DNA from 4 places in the Kitasatospora sp. NPDC059812 genome. Region 3 is predicted to be linked to each of the others. Evidence: riboswitches for the same ligand, from Rfam matches in the RefSeq annotation. Region 3 holds a riboswitch; each other region holds the start of a gene.
What was found. Region 3 has a riboswitch for cobalamin ahead of metE (5-methyltetrahydropteroyltriglutamate--homocysteine S-methyltransferase). Riboswitches for the same ligand answer to the same signal wherever they lie in the genome.

Region 1: linked by a shared signal. The riboswitch ahead of ACFV6D_RS05740 (cobalamin biosynthesis protein) and the one ahead of metE (5-methyltetrahydropteroyltriglutamate--homocysteine S-methyltransferase) in region 3 are both predicted to bind cobalamin.
Region 2: linked by a shared signal. The riboswitch ahead of ACFV6D_RS25615 (ribonucleoside-diphosphate reductase subunit alpha) and the one ahead of metE (5-methyltetrahydropteroyltriglutamate--homocysteine S-methyltransferase) in region 3 are both predicted to bind cobalamin.
Region 4: linked by a shared signal. The riboswitch ahead of ACFV6D_RS35425 (iron ABC transporter permease) and the one ahead of metE (5-methyltetrahydropteroyltriglutamate--homocysteine S-methyltransferase) in region 3 are both predicted to bind cobalamin.

The regions. Positions count from the first base shown of each region.
Region 1 is NZ_JBHWIO010000007.1:73,097-77,022, forward strand. It holds gene ACFV6D_RS05730 (hypothetical protein) at 1-730, opposite strand, end outside; gene ACFV6D_RS05735 (alpha/beta hydrolase family protein) at 1,078-2,190, opposite strand; cobalamin riboswitch at 2,510-2,642, shown strand; gene ACFV6D_RS05740 (cobalamin biosynthesis protein) at 2,750-3,718, shown strand; gene ACFV6D_RS05745 (cobyric acid synthase) at 3,715-3,926, shown strand, end outside.
Region 2 is NZ_JBHWIO010000057.1:38,134-42,059, reverse strand. It holds gene ACFV6D_RS25620 (hypothetical protein) at 1-441, opposite strand, end outside; cobalamin riboswitch at 707-849, shown strand; gene ACFV6D_RS25615 (ribonucleoside-diphosphate reductase subunit alpha) at 1,041-3,464, shown strand; partial or broken gene ACFV6D_RS25610 (ribonucleotide-diphosphate reductase subunit beta) at 3,485-3,926, shown strand, end outside.
Region 3 is NZ_JBHWIO010000043.1:61,440-65,365, forward strand. It holds gene ACFV6D_RS21895 (ABC transporter ATP-binding protein) at 1-628, shown strand, start outside; gene ACFV6D_RS21900 (ECF transporter S component) at 625-1,506, shown strand; cobalamin riboswitch at 1,536-1,758, shown strand; gene metE (5-methyltetrahydropteroyltriglutamate--homocysteine S-methyltransferase) at 1,923-3,926, shown strand, end outside.
Region 4 is NZ_JBHWIO010000116.1:6,582-10,507, forward strand. It holds gene ACFV6D_RS35410 (CGNR zinc finger domain-containing protein) at 1-385, shown strand, start outside; gene sodX (nickel-type superoxide dismutase maturation protease) at 408-770, opposite strand; gene sodN (superoxide dismutase, Ni) at 1,066-1,461, shown strand; cobalamin riboswitch at 1,550-1,688, shown strand; gene ACFV6D_RS35425 (iron ABC transporter permease) at 1,778-2,860, shown strand; gene ACFV6D_RS35430 (ABC transporter ATP-binding protein) at 2,860-3,624, shown strand; gene ACFV6D_RS35435 (ABC transporter substrate-binding protein) at 3,647-3,926, shown strand, end outside.

The DNA.
Region 1 (3,926 bases), on a different contig from region 3:
CCGCGGCCACGTCCGCCGGCGACGGCGGGGTGTCGATCTGCGGCTCCCGGCACGTGCCGCGGACCGCCGACACCGCCGAGGCGGCGTGCGGCACGGGCGACAGGCCCGAACCGTCCGTGCCACCCACCCGGCGCTCGTCCAGACCCCGGCGCAGCAGCTCCAGCAGTTCGCCGTCCGACACCGGACCGGCCACCAGGTGCAGGAACGACAGCAACTGCGGCGCCTGGTCCACCGCCTGGCCGGCCAGCACCGCGAACACGCCCCGCAGGGCGGCCGGCGGCACCGGGGCCAGCAGCGTCCAGGCGTCGAACAGCGCCGACCAGCCGCGGACCACCGCCTCGTCGTCGTGCTCCCAGGCGTGCAGGCGCCAGCCCGGGACCGCACCGCCGTCCCTGGCCTCCACCAGGCCGACCAGCAGTGCCTGCCCCCACGCCTTGGCGGCGGCGCCGACCGTCATGGCCAGCGCCCGACCCGCCGCACGGGCGTCGTCGGGCAGCAGCTCGCCCCGCTTGTCGACCTCTTCCAGGTCCCCCGCCCAGCGGGCGATCCGGACGGCGTCCACCAGCATCCGGCGGGCCAGCGGCGCCAGCTCGGCCGGCGCGGGGAAGCCCTCCGGTACGGGAACCCTCCCCCGACCGGGCGCCGCAGCGGGCCCTCGTCGGCGGGGTACCCCGGCCCCGCCCGGCTTGCCGGCGGCGGGCCGGTGGGCCGTACCGGGGAGACGGGTCACCGTCGCACCAGTACCGATCGTCGGAGGGAGCGGGGCATCACGGTCGCGCGGATTCCGAGACGTCACGTCGAGCAGTCTTCCCCTTGTACCGGCCTTCTGTCACATCCGGTTGGCTGTACGGACGGGCGGCCGTCGACGGCGCCTCCCCAAGATCGGGCAACAATCGGGCAACAGAGGCAAACCGCCTGGCCGGAAACAGGTGGCGGGGGCATGCCATCCCGGCTCAACCCTTGCGGCGGCGGTCGCGCTACCCGCCCGACCGGTCACACTCCGTGGCTGACGGGTGAGGTCCGGGTTTCGTACAGAGGCCCTGTCGGTGCGACTTCTCGTGCGGGGGGGGGCTGGGTTCAGAGAAGGGGGGTGAGCCAGCGGCGGAGGAGTTCGGTGTAGTGGGTGGGGGCGGAGTTCCAGAGGGTGGCGTGGTCGGCGCCCGGGAAAGGCCGGAGGCTGACCACGCCGGGGCGGGCGGCGGCGAGGCGCTCGGCGGCGCGGAAGGGGGCGACCTGATCGTCGGGGCTGTGCAGGAGGAGGGTGGGGACGCGCAGGTCGGCGCCCTCGGCGATGCGGCTGAAGTCGGCGAGGTCGACGCCGGTGCGGCCCTCGGCGGCGAGGGCGCCGAGCTCGGCGGCGGCGCCGGTGTAGCCGGCCCGGGCGGCGCCGCGGCGGGCGGTGGCGGGCAGGTCGAGGACCGGCGAGTCCAGGACGAGGCCGCTGATGGCGTGGGCCCAGGCGGAGCGGGAGGCCGTCTGGAGGGCCATGGTGGCGCCGAGGGACCAGCCGTACAGGATGACCCGGCCGGCGCCGCTGTCGAGGGCGAGCCGGACCGCCGACTCGACGTCGCGCCACTCGGTCTCGCCGAAGTGGCCGAGCCCGTCCGGCGAGGCGGGGGCGCCCTGGTCGCCCCGGTAGGTGACGGCGAGGGCGGGCAGGGCGAGGCGGTCGAGGACGGGGAGGACCGGGAGGGTCTGCTGCCGGTCGGCGCCGGGGCCGTGGACGAGGATCACCCAGGTGCCGCGTTTGCCGTCGAGGCGCCAGGCGGGGAGGGCGCCGAGTTCGCCGTCGGCGGCGGTGTCGGTGAAGGGGAGGCCGAGCGCCTCAGTGGGGTCGCCGAGGTGGACGCGGGGGGTGAAGCGGACCTCGGTGCCGGGGGTGAGGGTGCCCCGGTCGGCGCGGACGAGGCGACGGGTGACACCGTTCTCGTCGCTGTGCAGGACGTCCTCGACGACGGCGTGGCCGTGGTCGTCCCACTCCACGGCCCAGCGGCCGGGGCGCAGGCTCTCGGGGCGGCGGTTGAAGGTGATCCGGCCCGCGGCGAGGCTCCGCACCAGGACGGGGCCCGACTCCCGGACGGCGCTCGCCGGGTGGACCAGCCGTTCGGAGGCCCGACGGCCGATCACCAGGACGGCGGCCCCGGCGCCGACGACGGCGGCCGCCACGACGGCCGCGGTTCCCCAACGCATATCGCTCCCCGCTCTGCTGGTCTTGGCTGGTCTTGGACCGGACGGTGTCCGGGCGGTGTCCGGGCGCTGCTCGGACGGTGTTCGGGCACCAGTTCACCGGGGGGCCGCGCGGGCGGCCACCGGGCTGGGCCGTCCGGGGTACGGCGGGGCGTCGGGCAGGGCGGGGCGTCAGGCGGGCGGGGCGTCGGGCGGGGCGGGCCTCGGGCGGGCGAGAACGGCACCGGCGACAGGGCTCCGAGGTGTGACCAACCCCTCCGTGACCTCGGTTGACTCCCGGTTCGGCCGCGTGATGGGATCCTGGGGCCAAACGGAGGCATGCAGAGGAAGCCGGTGCGAGTCCGGCGCGGTCCCGCCACTGTCACCGGGGAGCACGCTCGGAACATTGCCACGGCGGACCGTCAGAAGCCGCTGGAAGGCCCGGGGGTGCGTCCGACCCGGAAGCCAGGAGACTCTCGCCCCCGGTACGTCGATCCAGGGCGCGGACCCTGAGTGAGGACACGCACGCGATGCAGGCTGCCCCGACCCGCCGGACCCGACGCGGCCTTCCGCCGAACCCGCCGTGCGCCCGCTGACCCGCGCCGCCGCGTTCGCGCTCGGCGCCGCCGCGGGCTTCGCCGCGGACGCCCGCTTCGCCGACCCCCGGCGCGGCCACCCGGTGGCCGTCTTCGGCGGCGCGGCGACCCGGCTGGAGCGGCGGGTGTGGCAGGACGACCGGGTGGCCGGCGCCGGGTACACGGCGCTGTGCGTGGGCGCGGTCGCGGCCGGCGCGGTGGCCCTGGACCGTACGGTGGGCCGGCGTCCGCTGGGCCGGGCCGCGCTGGCGGCCGCCGCGACCTGGACGGTGCTGGGCGGCACCTCGCTGACCCGGGAGGCGCGCACCATCGGCCGGTCGCTGGCCACGGGTGATCTGACGGCCGCGCGGGAACGGCTGCCGCACCTGTGCGGGCGGGATCCGAGCGCGCTGGACGGGCCGCAGATCGCCCGCGCGGTGGTCGAGTCGGTGGCCGAGAACACGGCGGACGCCGTGGTGAACGCGCTGGTCTGGGGCACGCTGGCGGGCACGCCGGGGCTGCTGGCGTTCCGCGCGGTGAACACGCTGGACGCGATGGTCGGCCACCGCTCGCCGCGGTACGCCCGGTTCGGCTGGGCCTCGGCCCGGCTCGACGACGTAGCGGGCTGGCCGGGCGCCCGGCTGACGGCGCTGCTCACGGTGGCCGCCGCGCCGCAGCCGAAGACGGCCTGGCGGGTCTGGCGGCGGGACGGCTCGGCGCACCCGAGCCCGAACGCGGGCCAGGCGGAGGCGGCCTTCGCGGGCGCGGTGGGCGTCCGGCTGGGCGGGACCCTCCAGTACGGGGAGCGGGTGGAGCACCGGCCGGTGCTGGGCGCGGAGTTGCGCCCGGTGACGGTGGACGACATCGAGCGGGCCTGCGTGCTCTCCCGGCGGGTGGGCGCGCTGGCCCTGGGTACGACGGTCGCGGGGCACGTCGCGCTGCGCTTGCTGACGACACGGTGGAGGGGAAGGGCATGAGCAACGCACTGCTGGTCGCCGGGACGACCTCGGACGCGGGCAAGAGCGTGGTGACCGCGGGCATCTGCCGCTGGCTGGCCCGGCAGGGGGTGCGGGTCGCGCCGTTCAAGGCGCAGAACATGTCGCTGAACTCCTTCGTCACCGCCGACGGCGCCGAGATCGGCCGGGCGCAGGCGATGCAGGCGCAGGCGGCCCGGGTGGAGCCGGA
Region 2 (3,926 bases), on a different contig from region 3:
GCCGCCGACCAGGACGACCGCGACCGCCACGCCGAGGGCCCGCAACCGGCGGCGGCGCTTGTCGTCCGCCGCGTTGCGGTCCGCCAGCGCCTGCCAGTTCGGCTCGGCGCGCTGCGGCGCCTGGGGCTGCGGGTGCGCCTGCGGGTGTCCTTGGGGATGCGCCTGGGGATGCGGCTGGGGGTTCGGCTGCCACTGCGGCGGCAGCTGCTGCCCTGGTTGGCCCGGCGGCGGCAGTGGAGGCTGCCCCGGCGGGCCGGGCTGCGCCACCGGCTGCGCGGGCGGCACCGGAGGCCCGTACGAGGCCGGCGGCGGCCCGAAGCCCCCGCTCGGCGGCAACACCGGACCGGGCACCACCGGCGGCTGCTGACCGTGCGCGTCCCCCGGCCCGGTGGGAGGCGTTCCCTGCGGACCCTGCCCGGGTGCGCCAGTTCCGTCGCTCACGCGCCCCCTCGCTTCGCTCGATGATCGCTTCGCGAAACGCGCCCCTCGGCGCTTCGCTCGCTCATGCGCCCAGATCGTAGGGCATGCCCCCGCCAGCCGGTCCGCCCGGTGACCGTTCCGTATCGAAACCAGGACGCCGGAGCCCGGAACCAGGGCCCCGGGAGCCCGGATCCGAGGCGCCCCAAGGCCACGACCCGCCCCCTCCCAGCACCCCCGGTTATCGCGCCGACACACCGCGCCGTACTACATGTGGGGTCGCATCAGAGAGACACCACAAGATGTATGCTCAATCCTGCTGTCGATGCAGGGGAACCCGGTGCGAATCCGGGACTGCCCCGCAGCGGTGAGCGGGCGGCTCCAGCAGCCGCACCGCGAGTCCGAGTACCTGCCGACGGTGTGCGCACGGGCCCTCCCGCAGAGGCCGCGCCAGCACGAGAACTACCTTCCGGGCCTCGCGGGCGGGCCGGGGACGCCACTGTCGCGCGACGCTTTCTGCGTACGTGCCGTGCTCCCCTGCCCCGAACGGCCCGGTACCCCCCGATCACCGCCGCCGATCGCCGCCAGGAGAGAGCGCCTTGACCACCGCTGCCTCAGCCACCCTGCCCGCCCAGGGCACCGGCCCCGCCCCCACCGACCCGACGGTCTCCGACCCCGGCGGCGCGCTCCTTCGGCTGCTCACCGACCGCAGCGTCGATCTCCCCCAGGTGGACCCCGGCCATGTCGCCGCCGCCGCGCTGCGCGGCCGCCACGCCGGCTCGGACTTCGCCGAGCTGCGCGGGCTGGCCGTGGACGCCGCCGCGTCGATGATCGCCGAGGACCCCCAGTACTCGAAGCTGGCCGCCCGGCTGCTCGCCCTGGAGATCGTCGACGAGGCGAACAGCCAGGGCTCGCGCTCCTTCGCCGCCTCGATCGCCGTCGGCCACGACGAGGGCCTGATCGGTGACACCACCGCCGCCTTCGTCGCCAAGCACGCCGCCGCCCTGGACGCCTTGATCGACGCGCACGGCGACGACCGCTTCGAGTACTTCGGCCTGCGCACCGTGCAGTCCCGCTACCTGCTGCGCCACCCGATCACCCGCAAGGTCATCGAGACCCCGCAGCACTTCCTGCTCCGCGTCGCCTGCGGCCTGGCGGTCGGCGACAGCGAGCAGTCCGTGCGCGAGGTCGCCGAGCTGTACGGCCTGATGAGCCGGCTGGAGTACCTGACCTCCTCGCCGACCCTGTTCAACTCCGGCACCCGGCACCCGCAGATGTCGAGCTGCTACCTGCTCGACTCCCCGCTGGACAACCTGGACTCGATCTACAACCGCTACGCGCAGATCGCCCGGCTGTCCAAGCACGCCGGCGGCATCGGCCTGTCCTACTCGCGCATCCGCTCGCGCGGCAGCCTGATCCGCGGCACCAACGGCAAGTCCAACGGCATCGTCCCGTTCCTGCGCACCCTCGACTCCTCGGTCGCCGCCGTCAACCAGGGCGGCCGCCGCAAGGGCGCGGCCTGCGTCTACCTGGAGACCTGGCACGCCGACATCGAGGAGTTCCTGGAGCTCCGCGACAACACCGGCGAGGAGGCGCGGCGCACCCACAACCTCAACCTGGCGCACTGGATCCCGGACGAGTTCATGCGCCGGGTCAACGCCAACGAGGACTGGTCGCTGTTCTCCCCCGCCGACGTGCCCGAGCTCGTCGACCTGTGGGGCTCCGACTTCGACGAGGCCTACCGCAAGGCCGAGCTGGCCGGCAAGGCCGTGCGCACCATCCCCGCGCAGACCCTGTACGCCCGGATGATGCGCACCCTGGCGCAGACCGGCAACGGCTGGATGACCTTCAAGGACGCCTCCAACCGCGCCGCCAACCAGACCGCGCTGCCCGGCCGCACGGTGCACTCCTCGAACCTGTGCACCGAGATCCTGGAGGTCACGGACGACTCCGAGACCGCCGTCTGCAACCTCGGCTCGGTCAACCTCGGCGCCCACGTCGCCCCCGGGGCCTCCGTCGACGACCTGCTCGGCGCCATGGACTGGGAGCGCCTCGACGCCACCGTCCGCACCGCCGTGACGTTCCTCGACCGCGTGGTGGACATCAACTTCTACCCGACCACCGAGGCCGGCACCTCCAACTCCCGCTGGCGCCCGGTCGGCCTCGGCGTGATGGGCCTCCAGGACGTCTTCTTCAAGCTGCGGATCGACTTCGACTCCGCCGAGGCCGCGCGGCTCTCCACCCTCATCGCCGAGCGCATCATGCTCACCGCGTACGAGCGCTCCGCCGACCTGGCCGAGCAGCTGGGCCGCCACGAGGCCTACGGCGAGACCCGCGCCGCCCGCGGCGAACTGCACATCGACCACTTCCCGACGGCCGCCCCGCAGTGGGCCGACCGCTGGACCGCGCTGCGCGCCCGCATCGCCGAGACCGGCCTGCGCAACTCGCTGCTGCTGGCCATCGCGCCGACCGCGACCATCGCGTCCATCGCCGGCGTCTACGAGTGCATCGAGCCGCAGGTCTCCAACCTGTTCAAGCGCGAGACGCTGTCCGGCGAGTTCCTCCAGGTCAACCCGTACCTGGTGCGCGAGCTCAAGGAGCTCGGCGTCTGGGACCAGCAGACCCGCGACGCCCTGCGCGAGGCCAACGGCTCCGTCCAGGAACTGGGCTGGCTGCCCGCCGAGGTCCGCTCGCTCTACCGCACCGCCTGGGAGCTGCCCCAGCGCGCGCTGATCGACCTGGCCGCGGCCCGCATGCCGTACCTCGACCAGAGCCAGTCGCTGAACCTGTTCATGGCGGCGCCGACCATCGGCAAGCTCAGCTCGATGTACGCCTACGCGTGGAAGGTCGGTCTCAAGACCACCTACTACCTGCGCTCGCGCCCGGCGACCCGGATCGCCCAGGCCGCCTCCGGTGCCGCCCGCGCCGCCGCGCCCGCGTCCGCGTCCGCGCCCGTGCCGGTGAACACCCCGACCCTCACCCCGGAGGAGGAGGCCGCGCTGGCCTGCTCCCTGGAGAACCCCGAGTCCTGCGAGGCCTGCCAGTGAGCACCCCCGACCGCGAGAAGATGCTGCTCGACCCCGGCTTCGAGCTGACCCTGCGCCCGATGCGCTACCCGTCGTTCTACGACCGGTACCGGGACGCGATCAAGAACACCTGGACCGTCGAGGAGGTGGACCTGCACTCCGACGTCGCCGACCTGGCCAAGCTCAGCGAGGGCGAGCGCCACCTCATCGGCCGCCTGGTCGCCTTCTTCGCCACCGGGGACTCGATCGTCTCCAACAACGTGGTGCTGAGCCTCTACAAGCACATCAACTCCCCGGAGGCGCGGCTGTACCTGTCGCGCCAGCTGTTCGAGGAGGCCGTGCACGTCCAGTTCTACCTGACGCTGCTCGACACCTACCTGCCCGACCCCGAGGACCGCAACGCGGCCTTCGCCGCGGTGGAGAACATCCCCTCCATCCGCCAGAAGGCGCAGTTCTGCTTCAAGTACATGAACGCCGTCGACC
Region 3 (3,926 bases):
CGCGGACCCCAAGCGGCTCTCCGCGACCAGGGCCCGGCAGCTCGTCGGGCTCGTCCCGCAGACCCCGACCGACCTGCTGTACCTGGAGACGGTCGCCCAGGAACTCGCCCAGAGCGACCTGGAGGCCCGCAGCGCCGCCGGCCCGACCGCCGCCGGCCAGACCGCAGCCGGTCCGACCGCAGCAAGCCCGACAGCGCGGCAGATCCTCGACCGGCTCGCCCCCGGGATCCCCGACGGCACCCACCCCCGGGACCTCTCCGAGGGCCAGAAGCTGGCCCTGGTCCTGGCGATCCAACTGGCCGCCGCGCCAAGGGTGGTGCTGCTGGACGAACCCACCCGAGGGCTCGACTACCACGCGAAGGAGGCGCTCACGGGCATCGTCGACGCCCTCGCCGCCGAAGGCCGTACGGTCGTCGTCTCCACCCACGACGTCGAGTTCGTCGCCGCCGCCGCCGACCGGGTGGTGGTGATGGCCGAGGGCGAGATCGTCGCCGACGGCCCCACCGCCGAGGTCATCGTCGCCTCGCCCACCTTCGCCCCCCAGACCGCCAAGATCCTCGCCCCGCTGCCCTACCTGACCACCCGGCAGGTGGCCGAGGCCCTGGAACCCGCCGAGGCCGCCCGGTGAGCGCCGTCCGGATCCCCGGCCGGGCCCGCGTCGTCGCGGCCCTGGCCGCCTTCATCGGCCTGGTCGCCTTCACCTGGCCGTTCGTCGTCGCCCCCGGGAAGTTCGGCTCCTCCTACGCCCCGCCGCTGATCTTCGGCGCCCTGCTGATCCTGGTGCTCGCCGTCGTCATCGCCGAGATCGCGGCCGGCGGCATCGACGCCAAGGCCCTCGCCATGCTCGGCGTCCTGTCCGCCGTCAACGCCGGGCTGCGCCCGCTCGGCGCCGGCACCGCCGGGGTGGAGACGGTCTTCTTCCTCCTCGTCCTGGCCGGCCGGGTCTTCGGCCCGGGCTTCGGCTTCACCCTCGGCTGCACCTCGCTGTTCGCCTCCGCGCTGCTCACCGGCGGCGTCGGCCCCTGGATGCCGTACCAGATGTTCGGCTGCGCGTTCGTCGGCATGCTCGCCGGGCTCCTGCCGAGAACCCGACGGCGGCGCTGGGAGGTGTCGATGCTGGCCGCGTACGGGGCGTTCTCCGGGTACCTCTTCGGTTTCCTCCTCAACCTCTCCTTCTGGCCGTTCTCCACCGACCCGAACAGTTCCATCGCCTACCTGCCGGGGCTGCCCTTCACCGAGCAGTGGCACCGCTACCTGCTCTTCGACCTCGCCACCTCGCTCGGCTGGGACACCGGTCGGGCCGTCACCACCTTCACCGCCGTGCTCGTCGTCGGCCCGGCCGTCCTCACCGTCTTCCGCCGCGCGGCCCGCCGCGCCAACTTCGAGCCCACGGTGCGCTTCGAAGCCCCGGACGGTCGACGAGTCGCGGCGACCGGCACCGCGACCGGCACCGCCATCGGCTCCGCGAGCGGCGAGGGAGTCTCACCATGCGGACGGCTTCCGTGAATTCCGCGTCGGCCCCGGCGGTTTGCCCCTAAGCTGGCGGCGCAGCTGGTTCGTCCTGCCCGCCAGGCAGGACGTCGCAAGAGGGAACCCGGTGGGAATCCGGGACTGCCCCGCAGCGGTGAGTGGGAACGACCGCCGTCATACGCACTGGACCCGGGACGGGTCTGGGAAGCGATGGCCAGTAGGTACCGGACGCCAACAGGCCCGGTGCGCCCACGAGTCCGAAGACCTGCCCGTTGCCCGCCCGCGGACCGTTCCGCGTGCGGATATCCCGGTGACCTCGTGGGCGGGTCGGCGACCATACCAGGCGGGTCCGGCACGCGCATCGACGCGAGCCGCCGCCCGGTTCGTCATCCCTTCGCGCTCTCGTCCCGTCCCCGGGCACTTGAGGAGCCAGACTCGCGAAGGAGAGTCCCTTGACCACGAAGTCCGCAGCCGCGGCAACCAGGGCCACCGTGTACGGCTACCCCCGGCAGGGCCAGGGCCGGGAGCTGAAGAAGGCCGTCGAGGGCTACTGGAAGGGCACGGTCACCGCCGACGCCCTGCAGGAGACGGCGGTCGGCCTGCGCCGGAAGAACTGGGCGCAGCTCGCCGGGGCCGGTGTCCTGGAAGTGCCCACCGGCGACTTCTCGCTCTACGACCACGTACTGGACACCACGGTCGCCGTCGGCGCGATCCCGCCCCGGCACCGGGATGCGGTCGAAATCGACGCGCTGGACGGCTACTTCGCCATGGCGCGCGGCACCCAGGAGGTCGCGCCGCTGGAGATGACCAAGTGGTTCGACACCAACTACCACTACCTGGTGCCCGAACTCGGCCCGGACACCGTCTTCACCGCGAACCCGGCCAAGGCCGTCGGGGAGTTCCGGGAGGCGCTGGCGCTCGGCCACACCGCACGCCCCGTTCTGGTCGGCCCCCTCACCTACCTGCTGCTCGCCAAGCCCGCCCCCGGCGTCGCCGAGGACTTCCAGCCGATCACCCTGCTGGACCGGCTGCTGCCCGTCTACGCGCAGCTGCTGGCGGACCTGAAGGCGGCCGGCGCCGAGTGGGTGCAACTGGACGAGCCCGCCCTGGTGCAGGACCGCACCCCGGCCGAGCTGAACGCCGCCGCCCGCGCCTACCGTGAGCTGGGCGGTCTGGCGGATCGTCCGAAGCTGCTGGTCGCGAGCTACTTCGACCGCCTGGGCGAGGCCCTTCCGGTGCTGGCCAAGGCCCCGGTCGAGGGCCTGGCGCTGGACTTCACGGGGCCCGCCGCGGCGAACCTTGACGACCTGGCCGCCGTCGGCGGGCTGCCCGGCAAGCGGCTGGTCGCCGGGGTGGTCGACGGCCGCAACATCTGGATCAACGACCTGGAGAAGTCGCTGGCCACCCTGGCGACCCTGCTGGGCCTGGCCGAGCGGGTCGACGTCGCGCCGTCCTGCTCCCTCCTGCACGTGCCGCTGGACGCCGCCGCCGAACGCGACGTCGACCCGCAGATCCTGCGCTGGCTCGCCTTCGCCCAGCAGAAGGCCAGGGAGGTGGCGCTGCTGGCCCGGGGCCTGCGCGAGGGCACGGGGGCGATCGCCGCCGACCTGGCCGCCAACCGCGCCGACCTCGCCTCGCGCGCCAACTCGCCGATCACCCACGACCCGGCGGTGCGCGCCCGCACCGCTGCCGTCACCGACGCGGATGCACGCCGCGCCCAGGCCTACCCGCAGCGGGCCGAGGCCCAGCGCGCCCGGCTCGGCCTGCCGCTGCTGCCGACCACCACCATCGGCTCGTTCCCGCAGACCTCCGAACTGCGGGTCGCCCGGGCCGACCTCACGGCGGGCCGGATCGACGCGGCGGCCTACCGGGAGCGGATGGAGACCGAGGTCCGGGAGGTCATCGCCTTCCAGGAGAAGGCCGGACTGGACGTCCTGGTGCACGGCGAGCCCGAGCGCAACGACATGGTCCAGTACTTCGCCGAACAGCTCACCGGCTACCTCGCCACCCGGCACGGCTGGGTGCAGTCCTACGGCACCCGGTACGTGCGCCCGCCGGTCCTGGCCGGGGACATCTCCCGCCCGCACCCGATGACCGTCGACTGGTTCCGCTACGCGCAGGGCCTCACCGACCGCCCGGTCAAGGGCATGCTCACCGGCCCCGTCACGATGCTCGCCTGGTCCTTCGTCCGAGACGACCAGCCGCTCGGCGACACCGCCCGGCAAGTCGCCCTCGCCCTGCGGGACGAGGTCACCGACCTGGAGGCCGCGGGCGCGGCCGTCGTCCAGGTCGACGAGCCGGCCCTGCGCGAGACCCTGCCGCTGCGCGCCGCCGACCGCCCGGCGTACCTGGCGTGGGCCACCGAGTCCTTCCGCCTGGCCACCTCGGGCGTCCGCGCCGACACCCAGGTCCACACCCACATGTGCTACGCCGAGTTCGGCGCGATCATGACGGCG
Region 4 (3,926 bases), on a different contig from region 3:
CGAGGGCGACGAGATCCGGGGCGTCGACCTGCTGAACAGCCTGCTGATGGAGTACCCGGTCAGCCCGCTGGTCTCCGGGCACGACTACCTGGACGACGCCGGCCGGCCGCGCTGGCACCTGCACCTGGCCGACAACTCGCCGACCGCCACCGCGCACTTCAGCGCGGTCGCCTGCATGGGCCTGGCCGTCCACCTGACCGAGCTGGGCGCCGACCGGCTCGGCATCTGCCAGGCCGCGCCCTGCCGCAACGCCTACCTGGACACCTCGACCAACCGCTCCCGCCGCTACTGCTCGGACCGCTGCGCGACCCGCGCCAACGTCGCCGCGTACCGGGCCCGCAAGCGCCAGGAGGCCGAGGCCGCGGCACTCGGCGCCGCCGGCTAGGTCCCCGGCAGGGCCCAGGGGGTCAGAGCTGCTCCGCCCAGACGCCCAGGCGGCGGGCCAGGCCCGGCACCCGGGCCAGCCGGGTGCTCAGCAGCAGCCGCTCCAGCCGCCGCCCCGGCGCCAGCCAGGCCGGGCGCGGGCGCAGCCTCAGCAGCACCCGGCCGAGCACCAGTTCGTCCGGGACCGGGCCGTAGCTTCGGCTGTCGCTGTCCACCGGCCGGTTGTCGGACAGCAGCCACCAGCCCCTCGGACGCCGCTCGGCGGCCCGCTTCACCACCAGCAGGTCCTGCTGGAAGGGGTGCCGGAAGAGCACCACCGCGCCGGGCCGGATCGGCGCGCCGTAGCGCACCAGCAACTGGTCGCCCTCGCGCAGGGTCGGGACCATCGACGGGCCCGCCACGTCGACCAGCCCGAACGGCACCGCGCCGCCGCCCCGCCCCCGGGGTTCCGTGCCCGCCGGTTCCGTACCCGCCGGTTCCGTGCTCCGCGCCACGACTCCTCCTCCCGGACCGCCCGGTCCCAGTCTGCCGTACGGACCGTCACCCCGTTCGATCCGTTCGATGTCCGGATTACCCCGGTTCCGGGTCCGCCTTTTGCCCTAGGCCCACCGCCCGATCGCGAAACCCCGGGGGCGGAAGGGTAATCTCGGGCGCGGGAAGACGATCTAAGGAAGGACTCCCATGTTCTCTCGTCTGTTTGCACCGCGCGCCACCGCCCACGCCCACTGTGACCTGCCCTGCGGCGTGTACGACCCGGCGCAGGCCCGGATCGAGGCCGAGTCGGTCAAGGGCACCCAGGAGAAGTACCAGGCCAACGAGGACCCGGCTTTCCGCACCCGCGCCCTGATCATCAAGGAGCAGCGTGCCGAGGCCGTCAAGCACCACATCTCGGTGCTGTGGAGCGACTACTTCAAGGCCCCGCACTTCGAGAAGTACCCGCAGCTGCACCAGCTGATCAACGACACCCTGAAGGCCGCCTCGGCCGCCAAGGCGTCCACCGACCCCGCCACCGGCCAGGCCCTGCTGGACCTGATCGCCGAGGTCGACAAGATCTTCTGGGAGACCAAGCAGGCCTGAGCCTGACGCGTCGCCACCCGACCGCCCCCGTCCGCGAGCCCGGACGGGGGCGGTCGTGCGTTCACGCCCCATCCGAGCCCGGTAAGGGTTGCCTAGCCTGAGTGGCTGTTATGCTGCCAGGGCGTCCGAGGGGGAAGTCCGGTGTGAATCCGGCGCTGACCCGCAACGGTGAGCACGGCCCCGGGGCCGTGCCAGCCCGATCGCCCCCGGCCGCTGAACTCCCGACAACTCGCCGTGGACTGCGAGGGGATGGCGCCCGGGCCCGCGCCCGACCGGTGCCGCCCCCGCGCACCCGCGGCCCGAGGCAAGGCGCACCGTGAGCAGCACCGCAGCCGCGGGCAGTGGCGCAACGAGCCCGCCCGCCCGCCGAATACCCGCCCTCCCGCTCGCCGTCGGCCTGGCCGCCGCCCTGCTGCTCTCGCTGCTCTGCGGCGTGGCGCTGGGCGCCTCCGGGATCGGCCTGCCCCGCGTCCTGCGGCTGCTGGCCGCCGGGCTGACGGGCGGACGGCTGGAGGCGGAGGAGGCCGCCGCCTACGCGATCGTCTGGGAGATCCGGCTGCCACGTGCCGTGCTGGCCGCCGTGGTCGGCGCCGGGCTGGCCGCCACCGGGGTCGCCGTCCAGGCCCTGGTGCGCAACGCGCTGGCCGACCCGTTCGTACTCGGCATCTCCTCCGGCGCGGCCGTCGGCGCCAACGCGGTGCTGCTGCTCGGCGCCTTCGCCTCGCTCGGGGTGTGGGCGATCTCGGCCTCCGCGTTCGGCTCCGCGCTGGTCGCCATGGTGCTGGTCTACCTCGCGGCGCGGACGGCCTACGGGCTCACCCCGCTGCGGCTGGTGCTCACCGGCACCGCGCTCTCCTACGGCTTCTCCGCCGTCACCGCGCTGATGGTCTTCGCGGCCGCCCGCGGCGAGGCCGCCCGGGACGCCATGATGTGGCTGCTCGGCAGCCTCGGCGGCGCCACCTGGGGCTCGGTGCCGATCGCCGCCGCCACCGTGCTGGCCGGCCTGGCGTACCTGGCCTGCGCCGCCGGCCGGCTGGACGCGCTCGCCATGGGCGACGAGACGGCCGCCTCGCTGGGCGTGGACCCGGACCGGCTGCGCCGCGAGCTGTTCGTGGTGACCGCCGCCGTCACCGGCACGGTGGTGGCCGTCAGCGGGGCGATCGGCTTCGTCGGGCTGATGGTGCCGCACCTGGCCCGGATGCTGGTCGGCGCCGGGCACCGCCGGGTGCTGCTGGTCGCGCCGCTCGCCGGGGCGCTGCTGCTGGTCTGGGTGGACATCGTCTCGCGCACCCTGCTGGCGCCCGCCGAACTGCCGGTCGGGGTGGTCACCGCGGTGCTCGGGGTGCCCTGTTTCCTGCTGCTGATGCGCCGTCGCGGCTATTCCTTCGGAGGCCGCTGATGGATCTCGCCCTGGACTCCGTCTCGGTCGAGCTGGCCGGTGCCCGGCTGGTCCACGACGTCGCCCTGGACGCCGCCGCCGGGCAGGTGGTCGGACTGATCGGACCGAACGGCAGCGGCAAGTCGACGCTGCTGCGCTGCGTCTACCGGGCGCTGCGGCCGGCCGCCGGGGCCGTCCTGCTGGACGGCACGGACCTGCACGCGCTGACCGCGCGCGAGGCCGCCCGGCGGGTGGCCGCACTCCCCCAGGAGCACTCCGCCGAGTTCGACTTCACGGTGGCCGAGGTGGTCGCCATGGGCCGGCTGCCGCACCGGCGCGGCCTGGGCGGCCCGGGCGCGGACGACCACGCCCGCTGCACCGAGGCGCTGCGCAAGGTCGGCGCCGAGCAGTTGGCCGGGCGGGGCTTCCTGAGCCTGTCCGGCGGCGAGAAGCAGCGGGTGCTGATCGCCCGCGCGCTGGTCCAGGAGCCCCGGCTGCTGGTGCTGGACGAGCCCACCAACCACCTGGACATCGCCCACCAGTTGGACGTGCTGGCGCTGGTCCGGGAGGCCGGGCCGACGGTGCTCACCGCGCTGCACGACCTCAACCTGGCGGCCGGCCACTGCGACCTGCTGTACGTGCTGCAAGCCGGCCGGATCGTCGCCTCGGGGCCGCCCGCCGAGGTGCTCCGACCCGCCCTGCTGGCCGAGGTGTTCGGCGTCCGGGCCACCCCCGTCCGGCACCCGGTGACCGGCGCCGTCCAACTGCTCTTCGACCGGATCTGACCCACCCCCCGAAGGAACCCCCGTGCGCACCAAGGCCGTTGCCATCACCGCCCTGCTCACCCTCGGACTCACCGCCTGCGGCGCCGAGATCGCCCCGAGCGGCGACGCCACCGCCGCCTCCGCCCACTACCCGGTGACCGTGGAGAACTGCGGCACCAAGCTCACCTTCCCGCAGAAGCCCGCCCGGACGGTGACCAACGACGTCGGCATCACCGAGCTGATGCTCGCCCTCGGCCTGGCCGACCGGATGGCCGGCTACGTGATGCCCGACGACAAGGGCCGGGTCGACCAGGTCGCCTGGA